3 regions of the Acidovorax sp. SDU_ACID1 genome follow, and region 2 is predicted to be linked to each of the others. Evidence: predicted binding sites of a transcription regulator. Region 2 holds the regulator's gene; each other region holds the start of a gene.

Region 1 (4,836 bases), 220 kb from region 2:
GCAGACAGATGCGCGGGAAGTTCGATTTCTTGATGAGGTTGCCATGCTCCAGGAACACGTTGTTCAGCCGCCCGAGCATTTCGGCGAACAGGCTCCAGTGGATGACGCCCGCGCACAGATAGATGCTGAAGGCGAACGGGGTCTGCTCGTGCCCTTGCAGCGTGTTGCCCATGAGGCGCCCGAACACCACGGTGTAGATGACGATCATGGTCAGCGGGTTGGCCACGGACCAGAAGGCGCCCAGCAGGGATTCGCGGTATTTGCCCTGGAATTCGCGCAGGACGCTGCTCCAGACGAACCCACGGTACGACCACAACGCCCGCAGCATGGGCATGCCAGGCATGGCGATCATGGGCTGGCCACCGGTTGGGGGGCGCGGCCGTAGGTGTCCTCGAAACGGACGATGTCGTCTTCTCCCAGATAGCTGCCGGACTGCACCTCGATGATCTCCAGCGGCACCTTGCCCGGATTGGCCAACCGGTGCGTGTACCCAAGCGAAATGAAGGTCGACTCGTTCTCGGCCAGCAAAAATGTCTTGTCGCCATTGGTGACTTGGGCCGTGCCCTTGACGACGATCCAGTGCTCGGCCCGGTGGTGATGCATTTGCAGGCTCAACTGCGCGCCGGGATTGACCACGATGCGCTTGACCTGGAAGCGCTCGCCGCTGTCGATGCTGTCGTACCAGCCCCAGGGCCGGTGCACCTTGCGGTGGGTGGAGGCCAGGCTGCGCTTCTGCACCTTCAGTTCCGCCACGATCTTCTTGACGTCCTGGGTCTTGCGCTTGTCGGCAACCAGGATGGCGTCGGGCGTTTCGACAATAACGAGGTTGTCCACACCCACGGCGGCGACGAGGCAGGTTTCGGAGAACAGCAGGCTGTCGCGGGTGTCGATAGCGAGGGTCTGGCCGGTGTGGGCGTTACCCTGCGCATCGTGGGGCAGCACGTCCCACAGGGCGTCCCAGGCGCCCAGGTCGGACCAGCCGGCGTCCAGCGGCACGACGCGGGCGGGGATGCCCAGAGCCTTGTTGCCGGGTAGGTGTTCCATGACGGCGTAGTCGATGGAGTCGGAAGGGCAAGCAGCGAAGGTGTCGCCGTGGGGCCGGATGAAGTCCAGGTCACGGCTGCTTTGCTCGATGGCGGCCCGACAGGCTTGCAGCATCTGCGGCTGCAGTGCGGCCATGGCCTTGAGCCACTGGTCCGCGCGCACCATGAACAGGCCGCTGTTCCAGAAATAGTTGCCGCTTTCCACGTAGGCCTGGGCCAGTTCCAGACTGGGCTTTTCGGCAAAGCTCTGGATGGCGAAGGCGTTGCAGCCGTCGATGGCTTGCGCCTTCTGGATGTAGCCATACCCCGTTTCGGGACGATTGGCCACGATACCGAAAGTGACCATGGCTCCGCCTTTCGCCAACTCCCACGCGGTCTGCACGGCGCCGTGCAGTTGGGCCACGTCGGTCATGACGTGGTCGGCGGGCATGGCCAGCAGTACGGCATGCGGATCCGCGACCAGGGCGGCCAGGGTCAAGGCGGGTGCAGTGTTGCGCCCGACAGGCTCCAGCACCAGCCTGGCGCCGGAGATACCGGCCTCCTGCAGTTGCTGGGCGGCCAGAAAGCGATGCTCGCTGTTGCACACCACGATGGGTGCGGCCTGGGGTATGTGCGGCGCCACGCCGTCCAGCCGCTTGGCGGTGTCTTGCAGCATGGAGACGCCGTCGCCACCCAGTGCCAGGAACTGCTTGGGGTAGGTTTCGCGCGACAGCGGCCACAGGCGGGTGCCTGAGCCCCCGCACAAGATGACGGGAAGCAGGGGAGAAGTCATGTTGATGAAGAATCAGGGGAAGAGTGGGATGCCTGCTGGAGGTTTTCGAGGTCGGCCTCCAGCATCGCCAGGCGCTGATTCAGCCGGCGCACGTCACGCTCGATGCGGGTGTTGAGCATGTCGGCATGCAGGGCCTTGAGCACCAGCACGATGGAAGCCAGCAGCAGTAGCAGCGCTGGCGGATAACTGAAGCCCGTCCACCCGGCCAGCCGGTCGATGAGCCCGGGCCAGGCACCCAGCACTGCGGCTACGGCTGCCAGCATGACCCAGAACAGGCCATGCATCAAATACAAGTGGTCTCGGCGCACGAGGTACAGAATCAGTACCGCCAGGCCGATCCCTAAAAGAGCTGTCGTAAGTTGCATGGATGCCATTGGTCCCTCGATCGCCTTGCGGGGATGGAGGAGTGGCGGGAAGGAACCCTGACCACCCAAGCGCCCCCGATCTCAAGTGTGCCTCGGCACGGTTTCCCGAGGCTCCAGGATTGTAAATGCGGTGCGTTGCGCACAGATTTCGGGCGTCCGGGCCTTGAAAACACCCAGAACGCCCGTATCATTAGCACTCGCTGCAGATGAGTGCTAACACCTCTCTGCCGGGTTCCGAAGCGCCCGCCCCCGCGGGCGCGTTGTCGATAGTCGTAAACCTTTTGTCCTCTAGGAGAGATGCAATGAACCTTCGCCCCCTGCACGATCGCGTGATCGTCAAGCGCCTGGAAAACGAAACCAAGACCGCCTCGGGCATCGTGATCCCCGACAACGCTGCCGAGAAGCCCGATCAAGGCGAAGTGCTGGCCGTGGGCCCCGGCCGCAAGAACGACAAGGGCGACCTGATCGCCCTGAACGTGAAGGTCGGCGACCGCGTGCTGTTCGGCAAGTACAGCGGCCAGACCGTGAAGGTCGATGGTGACGAACTGCTGGTCATGAAGGAAGACGACCTGTTCGCGGTCGTCGAGAAGTAAGCCTTCGGCACTTCTTCATCCCTTCCCTGTTTACTGAATCTGGAGAATTGAAATGGCAGCAAAAGACGTAGTTTTCGGCGGCGAAGCCCGCGCTCGCATGGTCGAAGGCGTGAACATCCTGGCCAATGCGGTCAAGGTGACCCTGGGCCCCAAGGGCCGCAACGTGGTGCTGGAGCGCTCGTTCGGCGCCCCCACGGTGACCAAGGACGGCGTGTCCGTGGCCAAGGAAATCGAACTGAAGGACAAGCTGCAGAACATGGGCGCCCAGCTCGTGAAGGAAGTGGCCTCCAAGACCAATGATATCGCCGGTGACGGCACCACCACCGCCACCGTGCTGGCCCAGGCCATCGTGCGCGAAGGCTCCAAGTACGTGGCCGCCGGCCTGAACCCCATGGACCTCAAGCGCGGCATCGACAAGGCCGTGGTGGCCCTGGTGGAAGAGCTGAAGAAGGCTTCCAAGGCCACGACCACCTCCAAGGAAATCGCCCAGGTCGGATCCATCTCCGCGAACTCCGACGAGTCCGTGGGCAAGATCATCGCCGACGCGATGGACAAGGTGGGCAAGGAAGGCGTGATCACCGTCGAAGACGGCAAGTCGCTGGACAACGAGCTGGACGTCGTGGAAGGCATGCAGTTCGACCGCGGCTACCTCTCGCCCTACTTCATCAACCAGCCCGAGAAGCAGTCCGCCGTCCTGGACAACCCCTTCGTGCTGCTGTACGACAAGAAGGTGTCCAACATCCGCGACCTGCTGCCCACGCTGGAGCAAGTCGCCAAGGCCGGCCGCCCGCTGCTGATCATCGCTGAAGAAGTCGAAGGCGAAGCCCTGGCGACGCTGGTGGTGAACACGATCCGCGGCATCCTGAAGGTCGTGGCCGTGAAGGCGCCTGGCTTCGGCGACCGCCGCAAGGCCATGCTGGAAGACATCGCCATCCTGACGGGCGGCAAGGTGATCGCCGAGGAAGTGGGCCTGTCGCTGGAGAAAGTGACGCTGGCCGACCTGGGCCAGGCGAAGACGATCGAGATCGGCAAGGAAAACACCACGATCATCGACGGCGCCGGCGCTGCCGCTGACATCGAGGCGCGCGTCAAGCAGATCCGCATCCAGATCGAGGAAGCCACCAGCGACTACGACCGCGAGAAGCTGCAAGAGCGCGTGGCCAAGCTGGCCGGCGGCGTGGCCGTCATCAAGGTAGGCGCTGCCACCGAAGTCGAGATGAAGGAAAAGAAGGCCCGCGTGGAAGACGCCCTGCACGCCACCCGCGCTGCGGTGGAAGAAGGCATCGTGGCCGGCGGCGGCGTGGCCTTCCTGCGCGCCAAGCAAGCCATCGGCGAGCTGAAGGGCGACAACGCCGAGCAGGACGCCGGCATCAAGCTGGTGCTCAAGGCCATCGAAGCGCCCCTGCGCGAGATCGTGGCCAACGCCGGTGGCGAGCCCTCGGTGGTGGTCAATGCCGTGCTGAACGGCAAGGGCAACTACGGCTTCAACGCCGCCAACGACACCTACGGCGACATGCTGGAAATGGGTATCCTGGACCCGACCAAGGTGACCCGCACGGCCCTGCAGAACGCCGCTTCCGTGGCCTCGCTGCTGCTGACGACCGAAGCCATGGTGGCTGAGGCTCCGAAGGACGAAGCCCCCGCTGCCGGCGGCATGCCCGACATGGGCGGCATGGGCGGCATGGGCATGTAAGCCTCCCGCTCGCCCGGGCAAACCAGCCCCGCAGTGCGCAAGCCTGCGGGGCTTTTTCTATGGTTTTGATAGCTGCCAGCGCTTGATGGACAAGCGCTGATGGCTCTTTTCGCCCACGACCTCCACATCGGCCAGTAATGATTTGTATGTAAAATTGATATCCATTCTCATTATTGTTCTGGATTGCTTCCATGTGGATCGGTATCTTGCTGGCCGCCGTCTGCGGCGGGCTGTTTCTGTGCGCCACGCCCCGCGTTGAGGGGCCGCTCCAGGGCTGGCGCGGCACGGTGCTGGGGCTGATGGTGCTGCTGTTGGCCGTGTGGCAGACGCAGGCCGGCGGCCTGGGCCTGGCGACCTCCACTGCCCTGGT
Region 2 (4,836 bases):
GCGCTCAGATAGGCATTGACCACGCGGGCCATTGCCACTACGGCCTTCTGGCCGTGGCCGCGGGTGGACTCATAGAAAAACATCAGGTGGCCGCGCGCGAAGACCTTTAAGGACTGTGGGGCGCTCAGGTAGTGACGCTGCTGGTACAGCAGCGCCTTTGCGCGCGGCAGCAACTGCATCTGCTCCAAGTGGTCGAGCAAGTGCTCGGCATAGTCGCGCTGGATCGGGACGAGCACGGCTGGTCGGCCCGGCAGGCACAGCAGCGCGGGCGACAGCAAGGTCTCCAACGCAAAGGCCGTCACTTGCGTGCGTTGTCCGTCCGGGCGCATCAGCTCGATATACTGGTCGGCCTGCCGGAAAACGGGCATGGCCGTAGGGAGCGTGATGTCGCTCACAGCCTGCAGGCGAGTGCGCAGCGCCGACCAGTTATGCGGCAGCAGCGCCGCATGCAGCGACACCTTGTGAAGTGCCTGCGTTTCGGGCGTTCCTGTGAAACCCATTTCCAGCGCTACCTCTCGCACGCAGGCCTGGGCGGGCGCCAGGTTCAAACGCATGCGTTGCACCTCCTCGCGGGCGCATCCCATCAGGTGAACGATCATCAGCCTTGCGGCGTCTGGCGCACATGACACATGCTCGTCCACGGCCAAGCTGGCCTCCCAGGTTCCCCCGCGCAAGTTGCTGGGCCACATCAGGTAGCCGATGACGCGATCGCTTTCGAGCACGACGCAGCGATGGCGCGCCCGGCTGCTGCCGTCGTCTGCCGCCCACACCGTGGTCTGATCGGCCAGCGATACACTCAGGCTCGAGAGTAGCGCGCGAACCTGCGCCTCGCGCCCAAGCGCAAGCGGCACCAGCGACAAGGTGTCTCGCGTGCTGGCGGTCACCGCGCCGATGCCTGTGTCCAACTCTCCCAGGATCTTGAACGCAGAGGGCGAAAGCACTTCGATTCCATAGCGCTGACGGAGCAAGGCCGCGGCGTCGCGGATGTCCCCATCGCTGGTGACCAGCCCCGCCAAGTTGTGATGGATGACCGTGCCCAGATGCCGTAGGTCGGAGTGGTCATTGGCGGTCAACGCATCTGCGGCGAAGCGTTCTGGAAAGATCGCCGGTGCGATCTCATGGGTGAGCCGCGCCATGACGTCGTCCGGTGGCACGGAAAACTTTGGAAAGACCTGACCCAGACCCTGCATGGGGTCGGTCTTGGCGCTCGTAGCCGAGCGCTTGAGCTCGGCATCGAACTCCGTACTGAGGGCAAGGCGGCAGACCCCCAGGCGCTCAAGCGCGAAGAGATCGACTACGTCCTGGTGGCGCGCGCGGCGCGGCCCCAGGTCGAAGATCACATTGAGGTCCAGAAGGTAAAGCTTGGTGGCCGTGCACGGGTCGGCCGCCAGCCCCAGGGGATCACGATGAGTCAAGCCGCTGGCGGCGAAGAGTTGCTGCGTCGGCAACTCATGGCTGCGCAGGACCAGGGTTCGCCCGCGTGTCTTGCCGCCAGGCGCGGTGCCATGCGCATAAAAACCTTGGCTCTCCCAGAACTCCTGCGACTGCCGCAAGTCTTCGGCCACCCGTGCGCTGATGGCAATGTAGTTCAAGGCACTGAGCTGCGCCTTAAGTGCGTCCAGCATGCGCTGCGCAACGCCGTGGCGTCGGTGGGCCGCATCGACATGAATCTGCATGACATAGCCACGCGGAAAGGTGGTGGCGAACAGCAGATGCCCCGCGTAGCGCACGTCACCGTCCTTACCGGCCACTGCCACGATCAGCCGCTCGGCGATCGCGGCTTCCTGGTAAACCTTGCGCGCGTACCAGCCCAAAGCGGGCCGATCGCTTTCCGCGGCTAGGACCACTTGCTCCACCAAGGGCAACACGTCTTGGCGTTTCAAAAGCAACGCGATAGTGAGGGGTTCAGAGCTCATGCTGTCATCTCTCCACCTGTGGCGAACGATGGAGGTGACTGTATCCAAATTGTTACGTCTCGCGATCAGGAGACTTTGTACGAGCGCTTCATATAGGCAGATCAGCGCGCGGGAGCGACATGGAGAAAACCGGACGATGAAGACGGCGGCCATGCGGTCACTGTATATTTAAACAGTTTTTTGGTCAATTTGTCAGATATAGCAGTGACCGCCTAACTGATCTGGCTCTTGCAACTGTAGCTGTTGGTCGAAGCAGTCGTTCGTAGTTGGATACACAACCGGCGGCTCGCAGCCTGAAGCCGCCGTCCCCGGCGCGACAATCTGCCGCACAGTGATGTACCTTGCAATCTGCTTCACAAGCTTGCCGTGCCAACGTGATGACACCTACTGCCGTGTGGCATTACCTTGGTGCCCCTCGTTAGCCTGCGCCCCCTCTTCTGCCTTACTTTTCACGCCCGCGACCAAACAAGCCTAAGCCCCCACCATGGACTCTTTTGTTGCTGGGCTGGGTTGTCCCAAGCAAGTTGCCTACAAATCGCCTACAAACAACAGAAAAAAGAAAACCATGCTATCAATTAAGCAGCATGGTTTCCTTATGTGCACTTGGTAGGGCGTGGCGGACTTGAACCGACGACCAAAGGATTATGAGTCCTCTGCTCTAACCAACTGAGCTAACGCCCCAGGGTTGCGCCAGCGCCTCGTCGGCAGGGCAGCGGGCGCTATTGTAGGGGTTACTTCCGGTGGCTCAGGGCGTTGGTGACCAGCTTGGAGGTGATGTCCACGATCTGGATCATCCGGTCGTAGGGCATGCGCGTGGGGCCGATCACGCCCAGTGTGCCGACCACCTGGCCGTCGACCTCGTAGGGCGCGCTGACGACGGACAGTTCCTCAAATGGAACGACCTGGCTCTCGCCGCCGATGAAGATGCGCACGCCCTCGGCCCGGCTGGAGATGTCCAGCAGCCGCAGGATCTGCGTCTTTTGCTCGAACAGGTCGAAGGCCCGGCGCAGGTTGCCCATGTCGCCGGAGAAGTCGCTCACCGCCAGCAGGTTGCGCTCACCGGAGAAAACCACCTCCTCCTGGGATTCGGACATGGCCTCGGTGCCCACGTTGACCGCCGCCTGCATCAGCACGGCGATTTCGCGGCGCAGCGTGTCCACCTCGGACTTGAGGCGCTCGCGCACTTGCTCCATGGTCAGGCCCGCATAGTGGGCGTTGAGGAAATTCGCGGCTTCCACCAGTTGCGATTGCGCATAGTCCGACTCGGTGAAGATCACCCGGTTCTGCACGTCGCCGTCCGGCGAGACGATGATGACGAGCAGCCGCCGCTCGGACAGGCGCAGGAACTCGATGTGCCGGAACACCGATGCGCGGCGCGGCGCCATGACCACGCCCACGAACTGCGACAGGCTGGACAGCAGCTGCGCCGCGTTGGCGATCACCTTCTGCGGCTGCTCGGGCCGCAGTTGCAGTTCGGGCAGTTGCTCCTTCTGCACGGTGAGCATGGTGTCGACGAAGAGCCGGTAGCCCTTGGCCGTGGGAATGCGCCCAGCAGAGGTGTGGGGGCTGGCGATCAACCCCAGCTCTTCCAGGTCTGCCATCACGTTGCGTATCGTGGCAGGCGACAATTCGAGGCCCGATGCCCGCGACAGGGTTCTGGAACCCACTGGCTGTCCGTCGGCGATGTAGCGTTCTACCAGCGCCTTCAACAACAACTTGGAGCGGTCATCGAGCATCGAATCATTCTAGTCATGTACCTGAAACAAATAGCCCGGCCATTCGGGCTATTTTTTTGGGCAAAACCGGGGCCGCGCCCCGGTACCGCATGAACCCCATCATCGCCAGCGGCCACGCCTTTCAAAACGGTGGATCGTATCGCGCAGACAGGACACCGTAACACCCCACAAATCCGCAAGCTGCGCCTGAGACAACACACCCGAGCGCCACATGGCCACTATGTGCGCCACATCCTCATCCGGGATAGTGCGAGCCCTGCCCCAGACCTTGCCACGCGCACGTGCAGCAGCCTGCCCAGCCATGACCCGCTCACGAATCATCGAGCGCTCCAATTGCGCCACCGCGCCCAGCACCTGAAACGTGAACTCACCGAACGGACTGGTCGTATCAAGCGGCTCAGTCAAGCTACGGATACAAGCGCCCGCGCCCTTGAGCCGCCCCTGAATAGCAAGCAGATCAGGCAGGCTGCGCGCGATCCGGTCCAACTTCCACACCACCAACGTATCACCCGTACCCAGCAACGCAAGGGCGCGCTGCAACTCAGGCCGAGGCCCTACACCCGAACCCGACTCCACGAAAACACGCCGCACGCCGTGCCGCTCCAACGCATCACGCTGCAGCGCCGTATCTTGATCTTGCGTGGACACACGGGCATACCCCACCAGCATCCAAACTCCTACGCATCACCGGGAACGAAAAGAGAAAAGGGGCCACCCGCACCCATACCCCCAAGCGCTAACAACCAAGCCTAAATTGCCTGTCCCGCGCCTTCTTTCGCTCCTCCCTAATTCGCTCCAAGCTGTAATGCGTACTGCCTTGCCGCCCCTGCGCATCAAGAGCGCGAATTCTCTGATCCAGGAGCCTACATTCCATCTCATCACGAAGGCCTGGAGCAGGACGAGCTGTGACAGACGCCGACGAACGCGAAGATGAAGGTACGGCGCGACGATCCCGCTCCAACGCATCCGCAGCACGCTTTTGACTTCGCGCGATCCGGAGCTGATCCTCCCAAGGCATTCCAATGGGCACACGCTCCTTGCGAACCAATGACCAGCCCCGCGTAGAACACGGCTTAGGCAACCAGAACAACCCATCGCCCGCCGTACGGCAGAGATAAACCAGCGTGCTACTAGGCCCAGAGGGATCGGAAAGCGCCGGGGACACGTCCACCGTGACAGCACCC
Region 3 (4,836 bases), 2.1 Mb from region 2:
CCTTGATGACCTGGAAGGTGGCGGCGGCCCGGCCCTGCTGCTGCAGCCGGTCGCCCTTGTGGAAGGAGCGCTCCGCCACATGCGGGCTCCAGCGCTGGCGCACGGCTTCGCGCTGGCGGCCCAGCAGGCATTGATTCTGGCAGGCGCAGGCCAGGCAGCCCAAGGGACGTTCGACGGTCATGGCGGGGGTGGATCGCTGTGGTCGGGAAACCCGCGATCATTGCCGCCTCTTTGCTGCATTGCAACAAAATGTAGCGCTATCCCGTGCCCTGGAATCACTCCGCCTTGATCTGGCGCAAGCGAATGATCTCGCCCAGCGCCCGGGTGTCGGCCTGGATGCGGTTGGCCAGCCCTTCGGTGGAGGAGCCCACCGCCTGCCAGCCCTGCTGGAACAGCTTGGCGCGCACCTCGGGGCTGCGGGCGATGCCGCCGATCAGCGCCGCCAGGCGCGCGCGCACCGGTGCGGCCATGGCCGCGGGCGCCGCGAAGGCGTTCCACATCTCGAGCTGCACGCCTTGCACGCCGGCCTCGGCCAGGCTGGGCACGCCGGGCGCGAGCGTGCTGCGGCCTGCGGAAGTGACGCCGATCAGCCGCAGCCGGCCCGCGCGCTCCTGCGCCAGCGCCAGCGCCGGCGGCAGCAGCGCCATCTGCAGCTGCCCGCCCAGCATGGCCGTGGCCACCTGCGGATAGCCGGGGTAGGGCACGTGCACGGGGTCGATGCCCGTGCGCGCCTTGAGCAGTTCCATGCCGAGATGGCCCACGGTGCCCACGCCGGGTGTGCCGTAGCTCCAGCGGTCGCCGGCCTGGCGCGCCGCCGCGAGGAAGGCGCGCGCGTTGCCGGACGCAGGCACGCCGTCCTGCCCCACGGGTGCCGTCAGCAGCAGTGGCGAAGTGCCGAGCAGCGACAGCGGCGCCAGGTCCCGGGCGGGGTCGTAGGGCAACTGCGGGTTGAGCAGCCTGGCGATGGTCAGGTTGCCGTTGATGAACAGGCCCACCGTGTGCCCGTCCCGCGCCTGGGCCACGGCATGGGCGGCGATGTTGCCGCCCGCGCCCACCTTGTTCTCCACCACCACGGGCTGGCCCAGCGCCTGCGCCAGCGGCTCGGCGAAGGTGCGCGCCGTCAGGTCGGGGGAGGAGCCGGGCGGAAAGCCGACGATGATGCGCAGCGGCCTGGCGGGCCAGGCGTCTGCGAAGGCGCTGGGAAGGGCGAGGGCCGGGGCCAGGGTCAGCAGGGTGCGGCGTTGCATGGCGCGTTCTGGGGGTGCAAAGAAAAACGCGCAGCCTGAGGGGCTGCGCGTTCGGTGGGGAGCCGGTCAGGCGTATTCGGCCAGCGCCTTCTTCATCTTCTTCATGGCCGCGACCTCGATCTGGCGGATGCGCTCGGCGCTCACGCCGTACTCGGCCGCCAGCTCGTGCAGCGTCATGCCGCCGGAGCCGTCGTCCTGCACGTTCAGCCAGCGCTCCTCGACGATGCGGCGGCTGCGCGCGTCCAGGCTTTCCAGCGCGGTGGCGATGCCGTCGGTCGCCAACATGTCGCGCTGGCGCGTCTCGATCATCGCGGTGGGTTCATGCGCCGCGTCGGCCAGGTAGGCGATGGGGCCGTAGGCCTGCTCGCCATCGTCGCCGGGCGTGGGGTCCAGCAGCACGTCGCCGCCCGACAGGCGCGTTTCCATCTCGATGACTTCCTCGCGCTTCACGTTGAGCTGCTCGGCCACGAGGTCGATCTCATGGTCGGACAGCGTCTCGCGGTGCGTGTCGGCATCCAGTGCCTCGGCCTTGAAGCCCTGCTTCATCGACCGCAGGTTGAAGAACAGCTTGCGCTGGGCCTTGGTGGTCGCCACCTTGACCATGCGCCAGTTCTTGAGGATGTATTCGTGGATCTCCGCCTTGATCCAGTGCATGGCGTAGCTCACCAGGCGCACGCCCTGGTCGGGGTCGAAGCGCTTGACGGCTTTCATCAGGCCCACGTTGCCCTCTTGGATGAGGTCGCCGTGCGGCAGGCCGTAGCCGAGGTATTGGCGCGAGATCGATACCACCAGGCGCAGGTGCGACAGCACCAGGCGGCCGGCGGCCTCGACGTTGCTGTCTTCCTTGAGCTGGCGCGCATAGCGCTGCTCCTCCTCCTGCGTGAGCAGGGGGATGCGGTTGACGGCAGAGATATAGGCGTCCAGATTACCCAGCGGGGGAACCAGGGCCCAGGGGTTGGCGGGCGCCAGCGTCGTTGTCGCGGTGGGTGCAGTCTGGAAGGCCATACCGGGAGTCCTTTCTTGCATGGGGTTCATATTAGCACTCCGTTAGAGGGAGTGCTAAAGGCGGAGTTCCCGTGTGGATGCAGGAAATCGCCCACAGAGGGAAATAAGGTAAAAAGCGGCTCCAGCGCTTATCCATAAAGCGCAAGCAGCTATCAAATTGGAAGTCCATGACCGCCATCATCGCCGTCGTCACCACCACCGTCGCCAGCGCGGCCGATGCCCGGCGGCTGGCCTCGGGTGCCGTGCAGGCGCGGCTGGCCGCCTGCGTGCAGGTGGAGTCCATCGCCTCGCACTACGTCTGGCAGGGCGCGCAGCATGAGGACGCCGAGTGGCGCCTGGCGTGCAAGACCCTGCTCGAGGCGGCGCCCCCCTGCGCGCCTGGCTGCGGGCGCAGCATCCCTACGAGGTGCCGCAACTGCTGACCCAGGTCGTGGAAGCCGAGGCGGATTACGCGCAGTGGGTGGCCGGGCAGGTGGACGGCGGGCTCTAGGTCGCTTGCGGCACCGACGCGCGCGCGGCCTGCTCGAACTGCGCCAGCTCCATCGGCCGCCCGAACAGGTAGCCCTGGAATGCGGTGCACCCGTGTTCCAGCAGGAACTGGTGGTGCGCGGCGGTTTCCACGCCCTCGGCGATGACCTGAAGCCCCAGGCTGCCGGCCAGCGCGATGATGGTGCGCGCGATGGCGGCGTCGCGCGGGTCCTGCAGCACATCGCGCACGAAGCCCTGGTCGATCTTGATCTGTGCGAGCGGCAGGCGCTTGAGATAGCCGAGCGAGGAATAGCCGGTGCCGAAGTCGTCCAGCGAGAAGCCCAGGCCGTGGGCCTGCAGCGCGTGCATGGTGGCGATGGCACCCTCCACGTTGTGCAGCAGCAGGCTTTCGGTCAGCTCCAGCTTGATGCGCGCCGGGTCTGCGCCGGTGGCCTGCAGCAGCGCGGCGACCTGGTCCACGAAATCTTCCTGCAGGAACTGGCGGGCGCTCACGTTGATGGCCAGGTTCAGGTGCCGCAGGGCCGGGTCGTTCCGCCACAGGGCCTGCTGGCGCAGCGCCGTCTCCATGACCCAGTGGCCCAGCGGCAGGATCAGGCCCGTCTGCTCGGCCAGCGGGATGAATTCGGCGGGCGAGACCATGCCCTGCTCGGGGTGGCGCCAGCGTACCAGCACCTCGGCGCCGGTCACCCGCCCGCTGCTTTCCACCTGGGGCTGGTAGAGCAGCAGGAACTGCGCCTCGCGCAGGCCGTGGTGCAGCTCGGCCTCCAGCAGCGCGCGGCGGTTGACGGCTTGCTGCATGTCGGGGTCGAAGAAGCGCAGCGTGTTGCGCCCGGCGTCCTTGGCGCGGTACATGGCCATGTCGGCCTGCTTGAGCACCTCGTCCACCGAGTCGGGCACATGGGCCAGCAGCGTCACCCCGATGCTGGCGGCGCCGTGGTAGGCGTGGCCGTCCAGGTTGTAGGGCTGGCGCAGGCGGTCCAGGAAGTGCTCGCACAGCTCGCGTGCCTGGGCGGCGGCCTCGTGCGCATCGGTGCCCAGGTGCTGCAGCACGATGACGAATTCGTCGCCGCCCAGGCGCGCCACGGTGTCCTGCGCGCGCACGGCGTCGGACAGGCGCTGGGCGGCCTGGCGCAGCAGCAGGTCGCCCACCTCGTGGCCCTGGGTGTCGTTGAGGGTTTTGAAGTTGTCCAGGTCCACGAACAGCACGGCGGTGGTCTGGCCCGCGCGCGCGCCGCTGGCCAGCACCTGGCGCAGGCGGTCGGCCAGCAGGCGGCGGTTGGGCAGGTGCGTGAGCGCGTCGTGGAACGCCAGGCGGTGGGCCTCCTCCTCGGCGGCCTTGCGGCCGGAGACGTCGATGTCGATGCAGAACATCTCCGGCGGCTGGCCGGGCACCTGGATGAAGGCGTGGCTGGAGAAGACGTGGACCGGCGCGCCACCCTTGCGCTGCAGCTGCAGCTCGCCCGAGGGGATGGGTACGCCGGTGGCGAACATGCGCGCCATCTCCGCGCGCACGCCATCGTGCATCGGCGGCGGGATGATCAGCTCCAGCAGGCTGCGGCCCAGCGCTTCGTCCTGCGTGTAGCCGTAAATTTGCTCGGACGCCTGGTTCCAATAGGTCGTGGTGCCGTCGGCCCGGTAGCCCTGCACCGAGATGGAGGGGATGTTGCGCAGCACCGTGCGAAAGCGCAGTTCCGATTCGCGCAGGGCGCTTTCGGACTGCTTGCGCTCGGTGATGTCGCGGGCCAGAAAGACGGCGGACGTGGCATCCATGCGCTGGGCGCGGCCCTCGAAATAGCGCAGGCCCGCGCGCGTCTCCAGCGCGTACTCGATGCCCAGCGTGCGGCCGGTGCGCAGGGCTTCGCGGATCAGTGCCAGGCCGCTGTCTGCCAGCGTCGCGGGCAGCACGTCGTGCAGGCGCTGGCCAATGGGGGCGTGCGCCTCTGCGGCCAGCAGCGTGTCGTCAGGAGAGAGCACGTCCATGCAGCGCCCTTCATCGTCGATCACCAGCAGCAAATCGGGAATGGCCTGGGTGATGGCATGCAGGCGCGCCGCCGTGGCGCGCAGGGCCTGCTCGGTGGCCAGGCGTTTCTCCGCG

What was found. Region 2 encodes HrcA, which represses chaperone genes, less so after heat shock. Its sites were predicted from a motif close to TTAGCACTCNNNNNNNNNGAGTGCTAA; they were not measured.
Region 1: the regulator HrcA is predicted to act here: its motif matches at 2,371-2,397, upstream of groES (co-chaperone GroES).
Region 3: the regulator HrcA is predicted to act here: its motif matches at 2,284-2,310, upstream of rpoH (RNA polymerase sigma factor RpoH).

The regions. Positions count from the first base shown of each region.
Region 1 is NZ_CP152342.1:3,593,926-3,598,761, forward strand. Features, by position in the region: gene AAG689_RS17680 (ABC transporter permease) at 1-343, opposite strand, end outside; gene AAG689_RS17685 (mannose-1-phosphate guanylyltransferase/mannose-6-phosphate isomerase) at 349-1,815, opposite strand; gene AAG689_RS17690 (DUF2304 domain-containing protein) at 1,812-2,189, opposite strand; gene groES (co-chaperone GroES) at 2,483-2,773, shown strand; gene groL (chaperonin GroEL) at 2,826-4,466, shown strand; gene AAG689_RS17705 (hypothetical protein) at 4,658-4,836, shown strand, end outside.
Region 2 is NZ_CP152342.1:3,373,128-3,377,963, forward strand. Features, by position in the region: gene AAG689_RS16550 (GNAT family N-acetyltransferase) at 1-1,916, opposite strand, end outside; tRNA gene AAG689_RS16555 (tRNA-Ile) at 2,521-2,597, opposite strand; gene hrcA (heat-inducible transcriptional repressor HrcA) at 2,648-3,652, opposite strand; gene AAG689_RS16565 (recombinase family protein) at 3,752-4,321, opposite strand.
Region 3 is NZ_CP152342.1:300,049-304,884, forward strand. Features, by position in the region: gene AAG689_RS01375 (Crp/Fnr family transcriptional regulator) at 1-181, opposite strand, end outside; gene AAG689_RS01380 (Bug family tripartite tricarboxylate transporter substrate binding protein) at 276-1,247, opposite strand; gene rpoH (RNA polymerase sigma factor RpoH) at 1,314-2,252, opposite strand; gene cutA (divalent cation tolerance protein CutA) at 2,420-2,674, shown strand; gene AAG689_RS01395 (hypothetical protein) at 2,659-2,742, shown strand; gene AAG689_RS01400 (EAL domain-containing protein) at 2,739-4,836, opposite strand, start outside.